2 linked regions of the Solwaraspora sp. WMMA2065 genome follow. The protein of the gene in region 1 binds, or shares a complex with, the protein of each later gene. Links are inferred from orthologs where the notes say so. Each region holds a gene or a part of one and is shown in the gene's direction. Other genes may lie near its edges. The genes, in order: secY and secG.

Region 1 (11,123 bases):
CCCGGTCGGTTCCACCATCCATGGTGTGGAGCTGCGACCGGGTGGCGGTGCCAAGCTGGCCCGCTCGGCCGGCACCGGCATCCAGCTGCTCGGCCGGGAGGGTGCCTACGCGACGCTGCGGATGCCCTCCGGCGAGATCCGCCGGGTCGACGTGCGCTGCCGGGCCACCATCGGTGAGATCGGCAACGCCGACCAGTCAAACATCAACTGGGGCAAGGCGGGCCGCATGCGGTGGAAGGGCAAGCGCCCGACCGTCCGTGGCGTCGCGATGAACCCGGTCGACCACCCGCACGGTGGTGGTGAGGGCAAGACCTCCGGTGGTCGCCACCCGGTGAACCCGAAGGGCAAGCCGGAGGGCCGGACCCGTCGTAAGGGCCAGCCGAGTGACCGGCTGATCGTCCGCCGCCGCTACGCCACCCGCAAGCGCGGCTAGAAGGAGTCTGGTAGCACATGCCTCGCAGCCTGAAGAAGGGCCCGTTCGTCGACGACCACCTGATGAAGAAGGTGGAGACGCAGAACGACAAGGGCTCCAAGAACGTCATCAAGACCTGGTCGCGGCGCTCGACGATCACCCCGGAGATGCTCGGGCACACGATCGCCGTGCACGACGGGCGCAAGCACGTCCCGGTGTTCATCACCGAGTCGATGGTCGGGCACAAGCTCGGCGAGTTTGCCCTGACCCGCACCTTCAAGGGTCACGAGAAGGACGACCGCAAGAGCCGTCGGCGCTGAGTCGCGGGCACGGATAGAGGATCAAGGGGTTACAGCGATGCCAGTGAAGGGCGACGCTCCGGTGCTTCCGGGCGCGCGGGCGGTTGCGCGGTACGTGCGCATCTCGCCGATGAAGGCGCGTCGGGTGGTCGACCTCGTCCGCGGTCTGCCCGCGAAGGAGGCACTCACCGTCCTGCAGTTCGCGCCGCAGGCCGCCAGTGAGCAGGTGTACAAGGTCCTGGCCAGCGCGATCGCCAACGCCGAGAACAACGAGCAGCTGGACCCCGACGCGCTGCTGGTCAGCGAGGCGTTCGTGGACGAGGGTCCGACGCTGAAGCGGTTCCGGCCGCGGGCGCAGGGCCGGGCGTACCGGATTCGCAAGCGGACCTGCCACATCACCATCGCGGTGGAGGCCGTCGCCGCGGCGAAGCCGACGCGGCGGGCGACCAAGGCGCAGCCGGCGAAGGCCGCGAAGCAGGCCCAGCCGGCCGAGGCGGCGACGACCGACGCGCAGCCGGCGGCCGTGGAGCAGACCGAGAGCACGGCGCAGGGCGGCGCGACCGCGAACGAGCCGGCCGGCGGCAAGCAGAGCAGCACGGAGGGTGCCGAGTAATGGGTCAGAAAGTTCACCCGCACGGGTTCCGGCTCGGCATCTCGACCGACTGGAAGTCGCGCTGGTACGCGGAGAAGCTGTACAAGGACTACATCGCCGAGGACGTCAAGATCCGCCGGATGATGTCCAGCGGCCTCGAGCGGGCCGGTATCTCCAAGGTCGACATCGAGCGGACCCGCGACCGGGTCCGGGTCGACATCCACACCGCCCGCCCGGGCATCGTCATCGGCCGTAAGGGCGCCGAGGCGGACCGGATCCGGGGCAAGCTGGAGAAGCTCACCGGCAAGCAGGTGCAGCTCAACATCCTCGAGGTGAAGAGCCCCGAGTCGGACGCACAGCTGGTCGCGCAGGGCGTCGCCGAGCAGTTGGCCAGCCGGGTCAGCTTCCGGCGGGCGATGCGTAAGGCCATGCAGTCGGCGATGAAGAACCCGATCGTCAAGGGCATCCGGGTGCAGGTCTCCGGCCGGCTCGGCGGTGCGGAGATGAGCCGTACCGAGTTCTACCGCGAGGGTCGGGTGCCGCTGCACACGCTGCGGGCCAACATCGAGTACGGCTTCTTCGAGGCCCGGACCACCTTTGGCCGGATCGGCGTCAAGGTGTGGATCTACAAGGGCGACGCGGTCCCGGGGCGGGAGGCTCCGGCCGAGGCGCCCAGCCGTCCCCGCCGGGAGCGGCCGGACCGGCCCCGTCGCGGGCGTTCCGGCTCCAGCGGGACGACCGCCGGTGGTACCGAGGCTGGCCGGGCGGCCGCCGCGGAGATCTCCGGTGGCCCGTCGACCACGACCAGCAGTGCCGCGCCGGCTGATGCCGCGCCGGCCACTCCGGCCGCTTCGGCCGGAGCGGACAGCTCAGCGCAGGAGGGCTGACAGATGCTGATCCCGCGCAAGCCCCCGAAGGGCTTCCGCAAGCCGCATCACCCGAGCCGTACTGGCGCCGCCAAGGGCGGCACCCGGGTGGTGTTCGGCGAGTTCGGTATCCAGGCGCTCGAGCCGGCGTATGTGACCAACCGTCAGATCGAGTCGGCCCGTATCGCCATGACCCGCCACATCAAGCGTGGTGGCAAGGTCTGGATCACGGTCTTCCCCGACCAGGCGTTGACCAAGAAGCCGGCCGAGACCCGGATGGGGTCCGGTAAGGGCTCGCCCGAGTGGTGGGTCGCCAACATCAAGCCGGGACGGGTGCTCTTCGAGATGTCCTTCCCGAACGAGCAGATCGCGCGTGAGGCGATGCGTCGTGCGATCCACAAGCTCCCGATGAAGTGCCGCATCGTGACGCGCGAAGTGGGTGAAAGCTGATGGCAGCGGGCGTTTCGGCCGCCGAGCTGCGTGACCTCTCCGAAGAGGAGCTGGTCACGAAGCTGCGGGAGGCCAAGGCGGAGCTGTTCAACCTCCGCGTGCAGGCCGCGACCGGTCAGCTGGACAACAACCGCCGGCTGCAGGTCATCCGTCGGGAGATCGCCCGGATCTACACGATCATGCGTGAGCGTGAGTTGGGACTCTCCGCCGCGCCGACTGAGGTGGCTGCATCATGAGTGAGAACACCGCCCCCGAGCAGGGCGCAACGGTCGTCCGGGCCCGCCGCAAGGTTCGCGAAGGGCTCGTGGTCAGCGACAAGATGGAGAAGACCGTCGTCGTCGAGGTCGAGGACCGGGTCAAGCACCGGCTGTACGGCAAGGTCATGCGCCGTACCAGCAAGCTGAAGGCACACGACGAGCAGAACGCGTGCGGGGTCGGTGACCGGGTGCTGCTGATGGAGACCCGGCCGCTGTCCGCCACCAAGCGGTGGCGGGTCGTCGAGATCCTCGAGAAGGCGAAGTAGCCGGGCGACCCGTCCGCCGCCGTCGCGCGGCGTTCGGGTCGGTCGGGTCCGGATGGCAGCCCGCGCGTAGCGCGGACCAGGTTCTTCCAAGCTCCGGGTGACCGGAGGACTGGCAGACATAGGAGATAGACGTGATCCAGCAGGAGTCGCGACTGCGTGTCGCCGACAACACGGGTGCCCGGGAGATCCTGTGCATCCGGGTGCTCGGTGGCTCCGGTCGGCGCTACGCAGGCATCGGCGACGTGATCGTCGGGACGGTCAAGGACGCGATTCCCGGCGCCGGCGTGAAAAAGGGCGACGTGGTGAAGGCCGTCGTGGTCCGGACCGCGAAGGAGAAGCGGCGGCCGGACGGGTCGTACATCCGCTTCGACGAGAACGCTGCCGTCATCATCAAGGACGGTGGGGACCCGCGCGGTACCCGCATCTTCGGCCCGGTCGGGCGTGAGCTGCGGGACAAGCGGTTCATGAAGATCATTTCTTTGGCGCCGGAGGTGCTGTGACCGTGAAGGTGAAGAAGGGCGACACGGTCGTCGTCATCGCCGGTAAGGACAAGGGTGCCAAGGGCAAGGTCATCGCGGCCTACCCGCGGCAGGACAAGGTCCTCGTCGAAGGCGTGAACCGGATCAAGAAGCACACCCGCATCCAGACCACCCAGCGCGGCGGGCAGACCGGTGGCATCGTCACCCAGGAAGCTCCGATCCACGTCTCGAACGTGCAGGTGCTCGACTCCGACGGCAAGCCGACCCGGGTCGGTTACCGGTTCGACGACAGCGGCCAGAAGGTGCGGATCGCGCGTAGCAACGGTAAGGACCTGTGATGACCACCGCTACCCAGACCAGGCCGGCGCCGCGCCTCAAGCAGCGGTACCGCGAGGAGACCATCGCGCAACTGCGTGAGCAGTTCCAGTACGCGAACCCGATGCAGGTTCCGGGGCTCGTCAAGATCGTCGTGAACATGGGTGTCGGCGAGGCCGCTCGGGACGCCAAGCTGATCGACGGTGCCATGCGTGACCTGGCCACCATTACCGGCCAGAAGCCGCAGGTGCGGCGGGCAACCAAGTCGATCGCGCAGTTCAAGCTCCGTGAGGGGATGCCGATCGGCGCGAAGGTCACCCTGCGCGGTGACCGGATGTGGGAGTTCCTGGACCGGCTGCTGTCCATCGCGCTGCCCCGAATCCGGGACTTCCGCGGGCTGGACGGTCGCAAGCTCGACGGCAACGGCAACTACACGTTCGGGCTTACCGAGCAGTCGGTGTTCCACGAGATCGACCAGGACCGGATCGACCGCACCCGGGGCATGGACATCACGGTGGTCACCACCGCCAAGACCGACGACGAGGGCCGGGCGCTGCTCAAGCTCCTGGGCTTCCCGTTCAAGGAGAACTGAGCTATGGCCAAGAAGGCGCTGATCATCAAGGCCGCCGCGAAGCCGAAGTTCTCGGTGCGCGCGTACACCCGTTGCCAGCGGTGCGGGCGGCCCAAGGCGGTCTACCGCAAGTTCGGCCTCTGCCGGGTCTGCATCCGGGAGATGGCGCACCGCGGTGAGCTGCCCGGTGTGTCGAAGGCTTCCTGGTAACCCCACCTTGACAGGTCTTCGCCGTAGGCCCGGTGGTACAGCCACCGGGAACCCCGGCGAGAAAGGTTGACGAGACCCATGACGATGACCGACCCGATCGCAGACATGCTGACCCGTCTGCGCAACGCCAACCAGGCGTACCACGACCGGGTGACGATGCCGTACTCGAAGGTCAAGGCGAACATCGCCGAGGTCCTCAAGGCCGAGGGATACATCTCGACCTGGCAGGTCGAGGACCCTGCGGAGGGTGCCGTCGGCCGGCGGCTGGTGGTCGATTTGAAGTACGGCCAGAACCGGGAGCGCAGCCTCGCCGGGATCAAGCGCGTGTCCAAGCCGGGTCTGCGGGTGTACGCCAAGTCGGATGAGCTGCCCCGAGTGCTCGGCGGCCTGGGCGTGGCGATCATTTCGACGTCCCAGGGGCTGCTCACCGACCGGCAGGCCCGTAAGCGGAGCGTGGGCGGGGAAGTCCTCGCCTTCGTCTGGTAATCGGGAGACTGGTAACAATGTCGCGTATTGGACGTAAGTCGATCCCGGTACCGGCCGGCGTCGATGTCAAGATCGATGGCCAGACCGTCACGGTCAAGGGCCCCAAGGGCGAGCTGTCGCACGTCCTGCCCGAGTCGATCACCGTTGAGCGGACCGAGGACGGTCAGCTCCAGATCAACCGGGCCAACGACGAGCGCCAGGCCAAGGAACTGCACGGGCTGAGCCGTACCCTGGTGTCGAACATGGTCATCGGGGTGACCGACGGTTACCGCAAGACCCTGGAGATCGCGGGTACGGGTTACCGGGTCACCGCCAAGGGCAAGGACCTGGAGTTCGCTCTCGGGTTCTCGCACCCGGTGCTGGTGCCGGCCCCGGAGGGGATCACCTTCACCGTGGAGCGGCCGACGCTGTTCCACGTGGCCGGGATCAACAAGTGGCAGGTCGGTGAGGTCGCCGCCAACATCCGGAAGATCCGCCCGCCGGAGCCGTACAAGGGCAAGGGCGTGAAATACCAGGGCGAGGTCATCCGCCGCAAGGCCGGAAAGGCAGGTAAGAAGTGAGCGCGAGGAGCGAGCTTGCGAGCCCCGCAGTCGCGAACGGAGGCGGGTTCCGATGAGCGCCACACTGTTGAAGCGTCGGGCGGGCGGCAGCGTCTCCGCGCGGCGTGCCATCGGGCGGGCGCGCCGGCACTTCCGGGTGCGCAAGAACCTCAGTGGGACCGCGCAGCGGCCGCGCCTGGTGGTCACCCGTTCCCTGAAGCACATGGTCGCCCAGATCGTCGACGACACCAAGGGTCACACCCTGGCGTCCGCGTCGACCATGGACGCGTCGCTGCGGGGTACCGCGGGTGCCAAGAGCGAACTGGCCGGCAAGGTGGGCGAGCTGCTCGCCGAGCGGGCCAAGGCGGCAGGTATCTCCAAGGTCGTGTTCGACCGTGGGGGCAACCGGTACGCGGGGCGGATCGCCGCGCTGGCCGACGCTGCCCGCGAAGCCGGACTCGAGTTCTAGCGGCCGTCTGATGCCTGTCCAGACGCAAATCGAAGCAAACCCCGTCACGAGTAGGAAGGAAGGCTGCTGATGCCAGGTCAACAGCGTCGTGGCGGCGGGTCCGGTGGCAACGAAGGTGGTCGCCGCGACAACCGCCGTGAGGGCGGTCGCGGCAACGCGCCCGTCGAGAAGACCCCACACCTGGAGCGCGTCGTCGCGATCAACCGGGTCGCCAAGGTCGTGAAGGGCGGTCGGCGTTTCAGCTTCACCGCCCTGGTGATCGTGGGCGACGGCGACGGCACGGTCGGCGTGGGTTACGGCAAGGCCAAGGAGGTGCCGGCGGCGATCGCCAAGGGCGTCGAGGAGGCCAAGAAGCACTTCTTCAAGGTGCCCCGGATCGCCGCGTCGATCCCGCACCCGGTGCAGGGCGAGGACGCCGCCGGCGTGGTCCTGTTGAAGCCGGCGAGTGCCGGTACGGGTGTGATCGCCGGTGGCCCGGTGCGTGCGGTGCTGGAGTGCGCGGGCATCCACGACGTGCTCTCCAAGAGCCTCGGCTCGTCGAACCCGATCAACATCGTGCACGCCACGGTCGCCGCGCTGAAGAGCCTGGAGTCGCCGGAGGCGGTCGCCACCCGGCGTGGCCTGCCGGTCGAGGACGTGGCCCCAGCCGCGATGCTCGCGTCCCGCGCGGGCGCAGGGGCGTGACAGCGAAGATGAACGGAGGGCGGCTGTGATGGCACGTCTGAAGGTGACCCAGGTCCGGTCCGGGATCGGGACCAAGCGCAACCAGCGGGAGTCGCTGCGGTCGCTCGGTCTCAAGCGGATCAACGACGTGGTGGTCAAGGAGGACCGGCCCGAGATTCGGGGCATGATCTTCACCGTGAACCACCTCGTGAAGGTCGAGGAGGTCGAGTAATGGCGATCAAGGTCCACCACCTCCGGCCGGCGCCGGGGGCCAAGACCGCGAAGACCCGGGTGGGCCGCGGTGAGGGCTCCAAGGGCAAGACCGCCGGTCGGGGCACCAAGGGCTCCAAGGCCCGCAAGAACATCCCGGCGGCGTTCGAGGGTGGGCAGATGCCCATCCACATGCGTCTGCCGAAGCTGAAGGGCTTCAAGAACCGGTTCAAGGTCGTCTACCAGGTGGTCAACCTGGACCGGTTGGCGGAGCTCTTCCCGAACGGTGGTGAGGTCGGTCCGCAGCAGTTGGCCGAGTCCGGCGCGGTCCGTAAGGGCCAGCCGGTCAAGGTGCTGGGCAGCGGCGACCTCGGTGGTGTGTCTCTCCAGGTGTCGGCGCACGCGTTCAGCGGGTCGGCCAAGGAGAAGATCACCGCAGCTGGCGGCTCGGTCACCGAGCTCTGAACACCCAGCTTGGACGTGGCGCTCGCTCAGTTGTCCGCGACTGACGGGCGCCACGGCCTACTGGTGAAGCCTCCGTCCCGTTAATATCGGGACCGGTGTATGTTCTAGGGCACGCCTGCCCAGACCGACGCCGGACTGTTAGAGTCCGATGCCAGCCATGGATATCGGGCGCTCCGCACCCACCCGACCCGCCAGAACATCCGGCGGCCGCCTCGCGCAGGAGGAAGAAGTTGCTCTCCGCCTTTCTCAGTGCGTTCCGCACGCCTGACCTGCGCAAGAAGCTGCTGTTCACGGTCTTCATCGTCGCGATCTACCGGCTCGGCGCCACGCTGCCGAGCCCAGGCGTGTCGTACGGCAACGTGCAGCAGTGCATCACCGCCATGGAGTCCGGGGACTCCAGCGGGGTCTTCACCCTGCTGAACCTCTTCTCCGGCGGTGCGTTGCTGTCCCTGTCCGTCTTCGCGCTGGGCATCATGCCCTACATCACCGCGTCGATCATCCTGCAGCTGCTCACCGTGGTGATTCCACGGTTGGAGCAGCTCCGCAAGGAGGGGCAGTCCGGCCAGGCCAAGATCACCCAGTACACCCGTTACCTGACCCTGGGCCTGGGCATCCTGCAGGCCTCGGCGTTCGTTGCGCTGGCCCGATCCGGGCAGCTGTTCAACAACATGTGCGACCAGTGGCCGATCATCCCCGACGGGACCGGCCTACCGACCTGGCTGACGCTCAGCGTGCTGGTCATCACGATGACCGCCGGCACCGGCATGGTGATGTGGCTCGGCGAGCTGATCACCGACCGGGGCGTCGGCAACGGCATGTCGGTGCTGATCTTCACCTCGATCGCGGCGCGACTGCCCAGCGAGGGGTGGGCGATCAAGAACACCCACGGCTGGGGCATGTTCGGCCTGGTGATCGTGCTGGTCCTGGTGGTCATCACCGCGGTGGTCTTCATCGAGCAGGCGCAGCGCCGGATCCCGGTGCAGTACGCCAAGCGGATGATCGGCCGGCGGATGTACGGCGGCACCTCGACCTACATCCCGTTGAAGGTCAACCAGGCCGGTGTCATCCCGGTGATCTTCGCCTCGTCGGTGCTCTACCTGCCGCAGCTCGGGCTGCAGTTCTTCGATCCGAACGACCCTGGTCAGGTCCAGGCGTGGATCCAGAACAACCTGGCGAACCCGACCAGCCCGATCTACATCGTCACGTACTTCTTTATGATCATCTTCTTCACGTACTTCTACGTGTCGATCACGTTCAACCCGACCGAGGTCGCGGAGAACATGAAGAAGTACGGTGGCTTCGTGCCCGGCATCCGGCCGGGCCGGCCCACGGCCGAGTACCTCGACTTCATCCTCAGCCGGATCACCCTCCCCGGTGCGCTCTACCTCGGCCTCATCTCCGTCCTGCCGAACTTCTTCTTCATCTGGCTGGACAGCGACCAGTACGTGAACTTCCCGTTCGGTGGCACCGCCGTGCTCATCATGGTCGGTGTCGGTCTGGAAACCGTGAAGCAGATCGAGAGCCAACTCATGCAGCGCAACTACGAAGGGTTCCTCCGGTAGATGAGGCTGGTACTGGTCGGTCCCCCCGGGGCGGGGAAGGGGACCCAGGCCGAGTTCATCGCCGCTCACCTGGTCGTGCCCAAAATCTCGACCGGGGACATCTTCCGGGCCAACGTCTCCCAGGGCACGCCACTGGGTGTCGAGGCCAGGCGATACATGGACGCCGGCAAGCTGGTTCCGGACGAGGTGACCATCAACATGGTCCGGGACCGGCTGGCCGAGCCGGACGCCGCCGAAGGCTTCCTGCTCGACGGCTTCCCGCGAACCACTCCGCAGGCAGCCGCGCTGGACAAGCTGCTGGCCGACCTCGGCACCGCGCTTGATCTGGTGCTGGAGCTGGTCGTCGACGACGACGAGGTGATCCGGCGGCTGTCCGGCCGGCGTACCTGTCGGGGCTGTGGCAAGATCTGGCACGTCGAGTTCGACGCGCCGGCGACCGAGGGCCGCTGTGACCGGTGCGGTGCCGAGCTGTTCCAGCGCGACGACGACAAGCCGGAGACCATTGCCCAGCGCCTGGTGGAGTACGCCGACAAGACCGCGCCGCTGGTCGACTTCTACGGGGCCCAGGGCAAGCTGGTCGGGATCGACGCCACCGGGCCGGTCGAGGACGTCACCGTACGCGCGATCGACGCCCTGCGTTCGTACGGCGGGTAGCGCCCGATGCGCCGCCAGCAGCTGGACATCCAGCTGAAGACTCCGGAGCAGATCGACCGGATGCGGGCCGCCGGTCTGGTGGTCGCTGACGCACTGGCCCGGATGCGGGCGGCGATCGCCCCCGGCGTCTCCACCGCCGATCTGGACGCCATCGCCGCTGCGACGATCCGCGACGCCGGTGCGGTTCCGTCGTTCAAGGGCTACCACGGCTACCCGGCGACCATCTGCTCCTCGGTCAACGAGCAGGTGGTGCACGCGATCCCGGCCGCCGGGCAGGTGCTGCGCGACGGCGACGTCATCTCGGTCGACTGCGGTGCGGTGCTGGATGGCTGGCACGGCGACGCGGCCTTCACCGCGCCGGTCGGGGAGGTGCGTCCGGAACTGCTGCGGATGATCACGGTCGCCGAGGACGCGCTGTGGGCCGGAATCGCCGCTGCGGCGCGCGGTGCGGTCAGCGGCCGTGGCCGGCTCACCGACATCTCGTACGCGGTGGAGCGGGCGATCCGGGCGGGCGGCCGGTACGGCATCGTCGAGGGCTACGGCGGCCACGGGATCGGCACCGAGATGCACCAGGACCCGCACGTGCTCAACTACGGCCGGCCGGGTAAGGGCCCGCGCCTGGTCCCGGGGATGGCGCTGGCCATCGAGCCGATGATCACCGAGGGGTCGGCCCGCACCGACGAGCTGGCCGACGGCTGGACGGTGGTGACCCGGGACGGGTCGATGGCGGTGCACGTCGAGCATTCGATGGCGCTGCTGCCGGACGGCGTCTGGGTGTTGACCGAGCCGGACGGCGGGCGTTCCCGGCTCGGCGATCTGGTGACCGCCCGTCAGCCGGCCGATTCCCGACGCTGACCCGGGGCCTGCCCCGGCTCCGGCCGCCCCCTGGTCAGGTGCCGGTCTGGTCGGGCTGGCACCGGGGTGTCAAGCTGGTAGCCATGGATCGGCGGGACGGGATGCGGGCGGCCGACGCCGACCGGGAGGCAGTGGCCGAACGGTTGCGCAACGCGCTGAGCGAGGGTCGACTGGATCTTGCCGAGTTCGACGAGCGGTTGCAGCTGGCCTACGCGGCGAAGACGTACGGTGATCTGGACGGACTGCTCGACGATCTGCCACCGGTGACCGCCGCCGGACGCTCCCAGTTGGTGCCGGTCGTCGCCGACGGGTTGCCGGCCGAGTTGACTCCCGGCCCGGACGGCCGCTACCCCGGTGCGACCCGCCGGTGGCTGGTCAACGAGTGGGACGGGTACGGGACGGCGGTCGGGATCACCATCGCGATCTGGGCGGTGACCTGCGTCATGAGTCAGGACCTGCGGTACTTCTGGCCGGGCTGGGTGGCCGGCCCGTGGGGCGCGGTG
Region 2 (11,145 bases), 1.8 Mb from region 1 along the record:
CGAAGCTCGGCTGCCAGTACGTCACCGTCGGCCACTCCGAGCGGCGGGCGTACCACAACGAGGACGACGCGGTGGTCAAGGCCAAGGTGGCCGCCGCACTGGCCAACGGGATCACCCCGATCCTGTGCGTCGGTGAGGGCCTGGACGTGCGGGAGGCCGGCGGCCACGTCGCGCACTGCCGTGACCAGGTCGACGCCGCGCTGGCCGGGCTGACCGCCGAGCAGGTGGTCAAGGTCGTCATCGCGTACGAGCCGGTCTGGGCGATCGGCACCGGCAAGACCGCCACCCCGGCTGACGCGCAGGAGGTGTGCGGGGCGATCCGGGCCCGGCTGGCCGAGTCGTACGACCAGGCCACCGCCGACCAGACCCGGATCCTGTACGGCGGTTCGGTCAAGGCGGCGAACATCGCCGCGATCATGGCCGAGGCCGACGTTGACGGCGCGCTGATCGGCGGCGCCAGCCTGGACGCCGACGAGTTCGCGCAGATCGCCCGCTTCCCGGAGCACGTCAAGCGCTGACCGGTCGACACCGTCGAGGTTTCGGCCGTCACACATACCGTCGCGGGCCATGATGCCGCAGAGGCACGATCACGCCTCTGCGGCATCATGCCGTCGTCCGTCGTCCGTCGTCCGTTGCCTGTCGCCGGCTGCGGCCTGCGGCTTCGGTGCTTGCCGGGCCACGGTCGGTGATGGTGGACTGGTCGCCCTGGGGATCCACCGCGCCGCCGAGGGAGCCGGATGACCGCCAAACAGGATCGCGACGAAATCTTCATCGAGTACACCAAGTCGATCTGCCCGGTGTGCAAGGTCGTCGTCGACGCCCAGGTCAACATCCGCGACGACAAGGTCTACCTGCGGAAACGCTGCCGCGAGCACGGGCAGTTCGAGGCGTTGGTCTACGGCGACGCACAGATGTACCTCGACTCGGCCAGGTTCAACAAGCCCGGCACGATCCCGCTGGCGTTCCAGACCGACGTGGTCGACGGCTGCCCCAGCGACTGCGGGCTCTGCCCCGAGCACAAACAGCATGCCTGCCTCGGCATCATCGAGGTCAACACCGGCTGCAACCTGGACTGCCCGATCTGCTTCGCCGACTCCGGCCACCAACCCGACGGCTACTCGATCAGCCTCGACCAGTGCGAGCGGATGCTCGACACCTTCGTCGCCGCCGAAGGCGAACCCGAGGTGGTGATGTTCTCCGGCGGGGAACCCACCATCCACAAGCAGATCCTGGAGTTCGTCGACGCCGCCCAGGCCCGGCCGATCAAGGCGGTCAACCTCAACACCAACGGCATCCGGCTCGCCTCCGACAGGCGGTTCGTCGCCGAACTCGGCCGGCGGCACAGCCCGGATCGGGCGATCAACATCTACCTGCAGTTCGACGGCTTCGACGAGCGCACCCACCGGGCGATCCGCGGCCGCGACCTGCGCGAGGTCAAGCGGCGGGCGCTGGACAACTGCGCCGAGGCCGGGCTGACCGTCACCCTGGTCGCCGCCGTCGAACGCGGGCTCAACGACCACGAACTCGGCGCGATCATCGAGTACGGGCTGACGCACCCCGCCGTACGGTCGGTGTCGTTCCAACCGGTCACCCACGCCGGTCGGCACGTCGAGTTCGACCCGTTGCACCGGCTGACCAACTCCGACATCATCCACGGCATCGTGGCGCAGCGACCCGACTGGTTCACCGCGTCGGACTTCTTCCCGGTGCCGTGCTGCTTCCCGACCTGCCGGTCCATCACCTACCTGCTGAGCGAGGGCACCCCGGGCGAACCCGGCTTCGGGGTGGTGCCGATCCCACGGTTGCTCAACGTCGCCGACTACCTCGACTACGTCGCCAACCGGGTGCTGCCGGACCTGGCGATCCGCGAGGCGTTGGAGAAGCTGTGGTCGGCGTCGGCGTTCATGGGCACCGGGACCACCAGCGAGCAGTTGACGGCCGCCGCAACGGCGCTGGACTGCGCCGACGCCTGCGGAATCAACCTGCCGGCGGCGATCGCCGACATCACCGACCGGGCCTTCATGATCGTCATCCAGGACTTCCAGGACCCGTACACACTCAACGTCAAACAGCTGATGAAATGCTGCGTCGAGGAGATCACGCCGGACGGACGGATGATCCCGTTCTGCGCGTACAACTCGGTCGGCTACCGGGAACAGGTCCGCGAGCAGTTGTCCGGTGTCGCGGTGGCCGACGTGGTGCCCAACGCGTTGCCGCTGCAGCCGGTGCTCGCCGATTCACCGTACGGGTCGAAGGTGGCCCGGCCCGGCGCACGTACCGGCACCGGTCGGATCGCCCCGGACACCACCAACGTCGGCCGGCGGCTCCGGTGACCGGCCGGGCCTCGCCGGTGGACGGTCCCACTGTCTCCGCCGACACGGAGAGGGACGCGGAGACTGACGCGAAGGCGTGCTGCGCCGCCGCGTACGGCTCCGACGTCGTCGCGTTGCTGCTCGGCGAGTCGTACCACCCGGGCGGTCTGGCGTTGACCCGGCGGCTGGCCGACCGGCTCGCGTTGCGTCCCGGCGCGGCCGTGCTCGACGTGGCCAGCGGGCGCGGCGCCACCGCGCTGCTGCTGGCCCGTTCATACGGAGCCGACGTCACCGGCGTCGACCTGTCGGCGGCCAACGTGTCCGCCGCGACGCAGGCGGCTGCCGCGACCGGGACGGCAGATGCCCGGGGATCGGTGCGGTTCCAGCTCGGCGACGCCGAGCGGCTGCCGGTGCCCGACGCGGCGTTCGACGCGGTGGTCTGCGAATGCGCCTTCTGCACGTTCCCCGACAAGGCCACCGCCGCCGCAGAGTTCGCCCGGGTGCTGCGGCCGGGCGGGCGGCTCGGCCTCACCGACGTCACCGTCGACCAGGCCCGGCTGCCGGCGGAACTCGCCGGGCTCGGCGGCTGGATCGCCTGTGTCGCCGACGCCCGCCCGCTGGCCGAGTACGCCGAGCTGCTGGCCGCCGCCGGGCTGCGGGTGACGTACACCGAACACCACGACGCCGCCGTCGCCGCCATGCTGGACCAGATCGAGGCCCGGCTGACGCTGGTCCGGATGACCGCCCGGGACCGGGCCGAGGCGGCCGGGCTGGACTTCGCCCAGGCACCGGCGGTGCTGGCCGCCGCCCGCGCGGCGATCGCCGAGCGGATCATCGGGTACGGCCTGCTGGTGGCGGCGAGACCGTGACCGGCGGACACGACCTGGTGGTGATCGGCGGCGGGGCCGCCGGTCTCGGCGCGGCCCGCGCCGCCGCCGGAGCCGGTGCCCGGGCGCTGCTGGTCACCGACGGGCCGCCCGGTGGCGACTGCACGTTCACCGGCTGCGTGCCGTCGAAGACGCTGATCGAGGCGGCCGGGCGCGGCCTGCCGTTCGACGACGCCGTACGACGGATGCGATCGGTGATCGCGCAGATCGCCGCCACCGAGGACGCCGCCGCGCTGCACGCCGAGGGAATCGAGGTACGCCGGGGTCGGGCCCGGTTCGTCGCGCCGGGGCGGATCGACGTCGACGGCACCGTGCTGGCCGCCCGCCGCTACGTCGTCGCCACCGGAGCCGTACCGGCGGTCCCGTCGGTGCCGGGGCTGGCCGAGGTCCCGTACCTGACCACCGAGACGGTCTTCGACCTCGCGGCGGCACCCGGGTCGCTGATCGTGCTCGGCGGCGGCCCGGTCGGCTGCGAACTCGCCCAGACGTATGCCCGGTTCGGCACACGGGTGACCATCGTCGAGGCCGCCGACCGGCTGCTGCCCGGCCACGAACCGGCGGTCTCGGCGGTGATCGCCGACGTGTTCGCTCGCGAAGGGGTCACGCTGTGCCTCGGTGCGCAGGTCATCGAAGCGGGCACCACCGTCGGCGGCGTGACGCTGCGGCTGGCCGACGGCCGACAGGTCCACGGCGACCGGCTGCTGGTCGCGGCCGGTCGCCGGCCGACCACCGACGGGCTCGACCTGCCGGCCGCCGGGATCGCCGTCGACGACCGGGGGTACGTGGTCACCGACGCCCATTTGGCCACGACCGCGCCCGGCGGGTACGCCGCCGGGGACGTCACCGGCCGGATGCCGTTCACCCACGCCGCGTTCGCCATGGGGCGGATCGCCGCCGGCAACGCGCTGTCGCGTCGCCGGCAGCGCTACGACCCGGCCGCCACGCCGTGGGTGGTCTTCACCGACCCGGAGGTGGCCCGGGTCGGGCTGACCGAGGCACAGTCGGTCGACCGGGGCGGCCGGGTGGCGTACCTGCCGATGACGGAGATGGACCGGGCGGTGACCGCCGGCGCGACCGACGGGTTCGTCACCCTGGTCGCCGGGCCGCGTCGGCTGCTGGGCAACCTCGGCGGCGGCCGGATCCTCGGAGCCACCGTCGTCGCCGGCCGGGCCGGCGAGATGATCCATGAACCGGCGCTGGCGATGGCCAGCGGCATGTTCGCCGGCCGCCTCGCCCAGGCCACCCACGCCTACCCCACCTGGTCGTACGGGATCCAGCTGGCCGCCGCCCAGTTCGTCACGGCCATCGGCGGCCGGCGGGCCCGCCCGGCGCGGGCGGCCGGGTGATCAACGCGTACGCCGCGTCGCGGCCCGGCAGTCCGGCGATGCCGCCGACCGGGGCAGTGCCCGCCCCGGACACCACCAGCCCGGTCAGCGGGGTGCGGTGGCCGGCCAGGTCCGGCGTCGGGCGCAGCATCGCCAGCTGGTCCAGGCTGATGTCCAGATGCATCGGGTGCGCGCCGGGCCAGCGCAGTTGCCGGGCCATGTCGGCCGGGGTGTGCGTCACCCGGTCGACGACACTGGCGGCGAACCCGGGTGCCCGCGCCTCGACGGCGGCGACCATCCGGTCGGCGAACTCCTCCCGGGCGGCGTCCCAACCGCCCCGCACCTGGTACGGGGAGCAGGGGCACGCCAGGTAAACGGTGTGCCGGCCAGGCGGGGCGAGGCTGTCGTCGAGCGCCGACGGCGTGAACGCGTACGTCGGCACCGGATCGTCCGGCAGTTGACCGGCTTCGGCCTGGGCGAACCCGGCGGACAGCGAGTCCAGGCTGTCCACGTACGACTGCAGTCCGTTCCAGTCGCCGGGCCGGGCCTGCGGGTAGCCGGGCAGCCCGGTGGTGGCCAGCAGGACCAGGCTCTGTACGGCGTTGCCGCGCCCGGCGGCCCGTAGCCGGTCGGCAACCGGGCCGGTCAGCGGCGGATCCAGCAGGTCGAGCAGGGCGGTGCGCGGGTCGATGGCGGTGAGCACCGCGTCGGCGGTGATCCGCGCACCGTCGGCCAGCTCGACCCCGGTGACCCGGTCGGTGCCGGGCCCGGTGCGCCGGATCCGGGCCACCGGCGCGTTCACCCGCCAACTGCCGCCGTAGCTGGCCAGCCGGGTGGCGAGCGCGTCGGTCAACGCCTGCGACCCGCCGACCGGATGCCACTGCCCGACCTGGTGGTAGAACGCCTGCCACAACGCGAAGGTGGCCCCGCCGACCTGCTGCGGTGAGGCGGAGGCGTGTGCGGCGAACGCCGCCACCGGTGCCCGGACCAGCTCGGTGTCGAACTGTTCCCGCAGCACCCGCCCGTACGGTGCCAGTAGGGTCCGGGCCAGCCCGACCGGCCCGCCGTTGCGGGCCACCGCCCGGCCACCTGCCGCCACCAGGCCCGGCATCCGCCGCAGACGCTGCATCGTGCTGGTGCCGGGGTCCAGCATGGTCCGCATCGCGGTGACGACCGGCCACGCCTGGCGCATCCAGGCCGCGTACCGCCGCGCGGCCCGCCGGTCGACCTCGGCGATCGACTCGACGGTGGACTCGACGCTGCGGTGGAACCGGACGATCGTGCCGTCGCGGAACGCCGCGATGGAGAACGGGTCCATCTCGCGGTAGACCAGCCCGGCGTCCCGCAGCCGTAGGTCCTCGACGATGCCGGTGGCGTTGATGATGTTGTGCGCGGCGGAGTGGGTGTTGAAGCGGTGGCCCGGCAGCAGTTCCTCGGTCCGGGCGCCGCCGCCCAGCTTGTCGGACTGCTCCAGCACCTGCGTCCGCCAGCCGCTGCGGGCCAGGTAGCAGGCGGCGACCAGGCCGTTGTGGCCGCCGCCGACCACGACGACCCGGCGTGCGTGCCGCTGGTGGACCGTCATGCCGGACGGCTACGGAGGTGGCGCCACGCCTGGGTGGCTTCCGGCACGGTGAGCGCTGCGGCCACGGTCGTGGCGGCGGCGGCCAGGCTGCACCAGCCGCAGATCCGGCGGTGCCGGCTGAGCTGTTCGGCGAAGAGCCAGGCCCCGGCGGCGGCGTCACCGGCCGCCTTGCCGGCGGCGAACAACGGCCGCCACGGTTGGCGGGTCGCCCGGTCGGCGTCGCCCGTCCCGATCAGGACGAGGGTGACGCCGGCGTTTGCCAGCGCGAGCGCGGTATCCGGGGTGTGTCCGGCGGCGTACGCCTCGCCGCTGGCGTCCACCCGATCGGCGTCCAGCCAGGGCAGCGCCGGCTCCGGCAGGTGCCGCACCAGGCCGTACTGGTAGGTGGCGACCACCGCGTAGGCGCCGGCCGCAAGCAGGGTCAGCCCGGCCGACCACCGCCGTCGCCGCAGCGTCGGCGTGTCGACCAGACGCAGGTCGTCGCTGATCCGTTCGGCTGCCCGGTCCGATGCCCGCCCGACGCCGGTGGGTCGGCCCCGGATCCGCTCGGCGGGCTTTCCCTGTCGTCTCATCCAGTGGGTTACCCTTCTCGCGGCGGACCACACGGGTGGGTGGTCGCGGAGATCGTCGGAGCCGGTCGGCATGGATCGAGCCGGCCCGCTATCCTGGGGTGGCCCGGGTGTCGGCCCACTCGGGTTTGTCCGGTTCGCCCCGCTTCGCGAGCCGGCGACCGTGATGAGAGGACTGACCACTGCCATGCCGATCGAGTTCGCCTACGTATTGATCGTCTTGCTGGTGATCACGAGCGTCATGCTCACCATGCTGATCCTGCTGCACAAGGGCAAGGGCGGCGGCATGTCCAGCATGTTCGGCGGTGGCGTGAGCACCAGCCTGGCCGGATCCTCGGTGGCCGAGAAGAACCTCGACCGCTACACCGTACTGACCGGCATCGTATGGTTCGCCTGCATCGTCGGCCTCGGCCTGTGGCTGAAGGTCGCGATGAGTGCGGGTGTGTGATCCGTCGCATTCCGTCGTAAGATTTCGCGCGGCCCGTTGATACGGGCCGCGCATTCTTTTGGGTACGCCCGCTTCACCGGCGTCGCACCACCGCATCGTGCCGTGGTGACACCCCTTCCCGACGACAGGAGCGACAACATGGCGAGTGCCAACACGATCCGGGGCAGCCGGATCGGTGCCAGCCCGGCCCGGCCCACCGAGCGGGCCGAGCCCGCACCCCGCCGGCAGACGACCTACTGGTGTGCCAATGCGCATGCGGTGGAGATCAGCCTCGCCGTGGAGGCGGCGGCCCCGGAGACCTGGGAGTGTCCCCGCTGTGGGCTGCCCGCCGGGCAGGACCGGCACAATCCGCCGGCCCGGCCACGGACCGAGCCGTTCAAGTCGCACCTGGCGTACGTGAAGGAGCGCCGCAGCGACGCCGACGCCGAGGCGATCCTCGCCGAGGCGCTCGCGGCGGTCCGCGCTCGACGCGGCGAGTCCTGACCGGCTGCCTAGCCCCACTCCCGACGCACCGGAGGCTGGCCCGGCTCATCATGCCCGGGATCGGCGTCGACCGCGCCGAACATGTCCTCCGGTGCCACCCGGGCCGGCAGCTTGCCGAACCTGGCGCGCCGTAGCTGATCGAACTCGTCGTCCGCCGACGGCGCTGTCCGCTCCCGCTCCTCATCCATGGCGAAGTCCCTTCGTCGGACTCCAGTATCCCGCTGCCGTCCGTCAGGCGAGGGTTGCGTCGCCACTGCGGCATGGGGTCAGTCAGGGGCGGGCACCAGCACTGTCGTGCCTGACCAGTTGATGTGCGCGTTTCGGATGTGGTGCCACGGTTCGCCGTCCTCGTCGAGGCCGGTCAGTTCGGCGAGGTAGTGGCCGAAGCCGTACCCGCCGGCCCGCAGGGTGGCGATGGCCCACGGGTGGAGCTGGTCGGCGACGCGCTCCGGGTGGCGCTGGTCGAACGGGACCTCGATGACGCCGAGCAGGTCATAGCGTTCGTCGGTGCCACCGGGGTCAACCACCCGGCACAGCGAGAATCCGTAACGTTCGCGCTGCTCACTGTCCACCCAGCTGAGTTGTACGGCCACTGTGTCCTCCATGATCATTGATTGGATGCTGCGGTGCACGAAGCATCGCGCTAAAACTCGCTTATATCAACCCCTTGTGTTGTTCATGATCACCTGGTGTGATGTCGTGGTCACCGTCCAATCGTGAGAGAGGCCACCGATGGCACGTGCACCGAGGACCCGCAAGGCACCCGCCAACCCCGCCATGTCGCCCACCGTGCAGGCCATGGAGCTCGGCATCCGACTGCGCGAGCGCCGCGAAGAGCTCGGCATGACCGCCGTCGGCGTCGGCCGCAGCAGCGGCATCACCCAGGCGTACGTCTCTGGAGTGGAGATCGGCAAGGTCAAACTCCCCGCCGACCGGCTCGCCCAGCTCGTCAAGATCTACGAGATCGACGACCAGGAGGCGACCGAGCTGGAAGCGCTGCGGATCGGCGCGATGGCCCGCGCCTGGTGGCACACGTACAAGCAGCTCTTCCCGGCCGAGTTCCTGCGCTTCCTCGGCTACGAGGCCGGTGCCGACCACGTCCGCACCTACCAAAACGAGATCGTCCACGGCCTGTTGCAGACCGAGGCGTACGCCCGCGCGATCCTGCGCGGCGGCAACACCTACGTCCGGCTCACCGAGACCGAGCAGCGCGTCGAGGTACGACTGGCCCGGCAGCGCCGGCTCGCCGAGGACCCGCCGCTGCGGGTCACCGCGATCTTCGGCGAGAGCACCATTCGCCAGCAGGTCGGCGGCCCGGCGGTGATGCGCGCCCAACTCGATCACCTGGCCGACCTGATGACCCGCCATCCGGAGCAGATCCGGGTGCACATCATCCCGTTCTCGGCCGGTGCGTACCCGGCGCTCGGTGGGCCGTTCCAGATCCTGACATTTCCGTCGCCACGGGTGCCGGATCTGGTCTGGCAGGAGGTGCTGACCTCCAGCGACATCATCGACCAGTCCAGCCGGGTCGCCGACTACATGATCACCTTCGGTGAGACCCTGGAGCGGGCGTTAAGCTTCGAGGAGTCCCTCGCCCTGATCCGCCAGGTCGCCCAGGAGATGACATGACGGAACACACCCCTGCACGCGGCTGGTTCACGTCCTCACGCAGCTCGGAGAACGCCGCCTGCGTCGAGGTCCGGCTCAGCGCCGACACCATCGGCGTACGCGACTCCAAGGACCGTAGCGGCCCGGCGCTCGCGTTCGACCCGTCAGCCTGGACCGGCTTCCTCACCACCCTCAAGGCCGCCGACCCCAGCTGACCGGGCACGCGCAGGTGACCGCCAGTGGATCGGGCATTGAGGTCCCGGCGGAGCTGGCCGCATCCCACGCCACCTACTTCGGTGAGGCCGGGCGGGCCTGGATCGCGGCGCTGCCACAGCTGACCACGGCCACCATGGACAGGTGGGGACTGCGTCGCGACGGGCCGTCGAGCTGCGGAGCGATCGCCCTGGTGCTGCCCGTCGTGCAGAGCGACGGGTCACCGGCGATGCTGAAGGTGCAGCCGATCGACGAGGAGACCGTCGGCGAGCCGGCGGCGCTGCGGGCCTGGGGCGGCGACGGCGCGGTACGCCTCCTGCGGCACGACGCGCGCTCCGGCACGATGCTGCTGGAACGACTCGACGCCGACCGTACCCTGGCGGTCGTCCCCGACGACCTGGCCGCGCTGCGGATCCTCAGCCAGCTGCTCGCCCGGCTGACCTCGGTGGCCGCACCGCCCGACGTCCGCCGTCTCGCCGATGTCGCCGCCGGGATGCTCGACCGGGTGCCGCAGGCGCTGGTACGGCTACCCGCCGCCGACCATCCGCTGATCCGGCGGTGCGCGGCGGCTGTCGAGGAGTTGCTGCCGGAGGCCGGTGACCGGCTTCTGCACTGGGATCTGCACTACCACAACGTCCTCGCGTCCCGGGCCGACTCGGCCAGGTCCGATTCGACCGTGTCCGGCGCTCGGGAGCCGTGGCTGGCGATCGACCCGAAGCCGCTCGCCGGAGATCCCTGCTTCGAGCTGCTCCCCGCCCTGTGCAACCGGTGGGACGACGTGGTCGCCACCGGCGACGTGCCGCGCGCGGTCCGCAGACGCTTCGACCTGATGACCGAGGTGGTGGGCGTCGACCGGGAACGGGCGATCGGCTGGACGCTCGGCCGCGTACTGCAGAACCTGCTCTGGGAGTCCGGAGCCGGCGGCCCGGCATGGCACAGCGCGCCGGATCGCGCCATCGCCCACGCCCTACTGCGCGAGGGCTGACCGGAGGGCCCGTCCGTCCGCCGACTGGGGCTGATCGGATGCGTGTGGTCTGACAGGCTGTCGGCGTGTCGGGTCGATGGCGCGTAGTGGATCACGTTGGGCGCGGTGCGCCCGGTCAGCAGGTCGAGTGGAACAGGCCGCCCACCGGCCGCGTCGCGGCCATCTCGTTGTAGTGCTGCACCGCTTGCGTCGTCTCGGCGACGTACGGCGTGATGCCGTGCCGGTCGAGAAGCTCAAGTGTGCGCGGGTCGATCTGAAGCTGGAGCTGCATCCCACGGGACAGGACGATCGCGGTCGCGCCGTTGCGCAGCAGTTCCTCGACGTCCTCCGGTTGAATCCCTGGGCTGTGCCGGGTCCCGGTCTCGGACCAGTCCCAGGCCCGGCCGCCGCCTGGGTAGAGCATGAAGTCCTTGCCGGTTCCGAGGCCTTCGACGTCCATCTGTCCCCACGAGATCTCCAACACCCTGGGGGAGGGCTGCGCGGCGTCGGTCAACACGATCTCCGTTCTAGCCGTCGCGGCCTGCCGACAGGGATTCGGCTGCCGCGCGGTTTCGCGTAACGGGCACGAGCCGGCTCTGCGGTGATCTCGATCTCGACTCGCGCCACGGTGAACACCGATGGTCCTCCAGCGCCTCCTGGTCCGCCAGTAGCGAGATGCTCACACCAGCGGCGGTCGGTCGATGAGCTCGACGAACATGATGAGCTCGTCAAGCACATCGAGAACGAGCATGCC

The links.
Region 2: secY (region 1) and secG share a complex: the UniProt entries of both Escherichia coli proteins name them as parts of the sec protein translocase complex. The link is inferred for Solwaraspora sp. WMMA2065 from one-to-one orthologs.

What each region holds. Positions count from the first base shown.
Region 1 is NZ_CP128361.1:3,977,022-3,988,144, reverse strand. The notes cover bases 6,997-9,945. They hold secY (preprotein translocase subunit SecY), read left to right. Parts: upstream 6,997-7,779; coding sequence 7,780-9,111; downstream 9,112-9,945. Other genes in these bases: map (type I methionyl aminopeptidase), read left to right, coding at 9,772-9,945; O7610_RS18085 (adenylate kinase), read left to right, coding at 9,112-9,765; rplO (50S ribosomal protein L15), read left to right, coding at 7,106-7,549; rpmD (50S ribosomal protein L30), read left to right, coding at 6,997-7,106. Outside these bases: rplB (50S ribosomal protein L2), read left to right, coding at 1-433; rpsS (30S ribosomal protein S19), read left to right, coding at 451-732; rpsC (30S ribosomal protein S3), read left to right, coding at 1,324-2,190; rplP (50S ribosomal protein L16), read left to right, coding at 2,194-2,619; rpmC (50S ribosomal protein L29), read left to right, coding at 2,619-2,855; rpsQ (30S ribosomal protein S17), read left to right, coding at 2,852-3,142; rplN (50S ribosomal protein L14), read left to right, coding at 3,274-3,642; rplX (50S ribosomal protein L24), read left to right, coding at 3,639-3,959; rplE (50S ribosomal protein L5), read left to right, coding at 3,959-4,528; O7610_RS18125 (type Z 30S ribosomal protein S14), read left to right, coding at 4,532-4,717; rpsH (30S ribosomal protein S8), read left to right, coding at 4,796-5,203; rplF (50S ribosomal protein L6), read left to right, coding at 5,221-5,763; rplR (50S ribosomal protein L18), read left to right, coding at 5,816-6,211; rpsE (30S ribosomal protein S5), read left to right, coding at 6,281-6,895; more of rpmD, read left to right, coding at 6,924-6,996; more of map, read left to right, coding at 9,946-10,620; O7610_RS18075 (DUF1707 SHOCT-like domain-containing protein), read left to right, coding at 10,704-11,123. UniProt on the Escherichia coli protein: The central subunit of the protein translocation channel SecYEG. Consists of two halves formed by TMs 1-5 and 6-10.
Region 2 is NZ_CP128361.1:2,142,956-2,154,100, reverse strand. What follows is about bases 5,522-8,492. They hold secG (preprotein translocase subunit SecG), read left to right. Parts: upstream 5,522-6,862; coding sequence 6,863-7,123; downstream 7,124-8,492. Other genes in these bases: O7610_RS09715 (helix-turn-helix domain-containing protein), read left to right, coding at 8,339-8,492; O7610_RS09720 (hypothetical protein), read right to left, coding at 7,873-8,211; O7610_RS09725 (hypothetical protein), read right to left, coding at 7,615-7,794; O7610_RS09730 (RNA polymerase-binding protein RbpA), read left to right, coding at 7,262-7,606; O7610_RS09740 (vitamin K epoxide reductase family protein), read right to left, coding at 6,103-6,678. Outside these bases: tpiA (triose-phosphate isomerase), read left to right, coding at 1-518; O7610_RS09760 (radical SAM protein), read left to right, coding at 738-2,333; O7610_RS09755 (class I SAM-dependent methyltransferase), read left to right, coding at 2,351-3,181; O7610_RS09750 (dihydrolipoyl dehydrogenase family protein), read left to right, coding at 3,178-4,545; more of O7610_RS09745, read right to left, coding at 4,496-5,521; more of O7610_RS09715, read left to right, coding at 8,493-9,235; O7610_RS09710 (DUF397 domain-containing protein), read left to right, coding at 9,232-9,429; O7610_RS09705 (aminoglycoside phosphotransferase family protein), read left to right, coding at 9,444-10,412; O7610_RS09700 (Mth938-like domain-containing protein), read right to left, coding at 10,528-10,905. UniProt on the Escherichia coli protein: Subunit of the protein translocation channel SecYEG. Overexpression of some hybrid proteins has been thought to jam the protein secretion apparatus resulting in cell death; while this may be true it also results in FtsH-mediated degradation of SecY.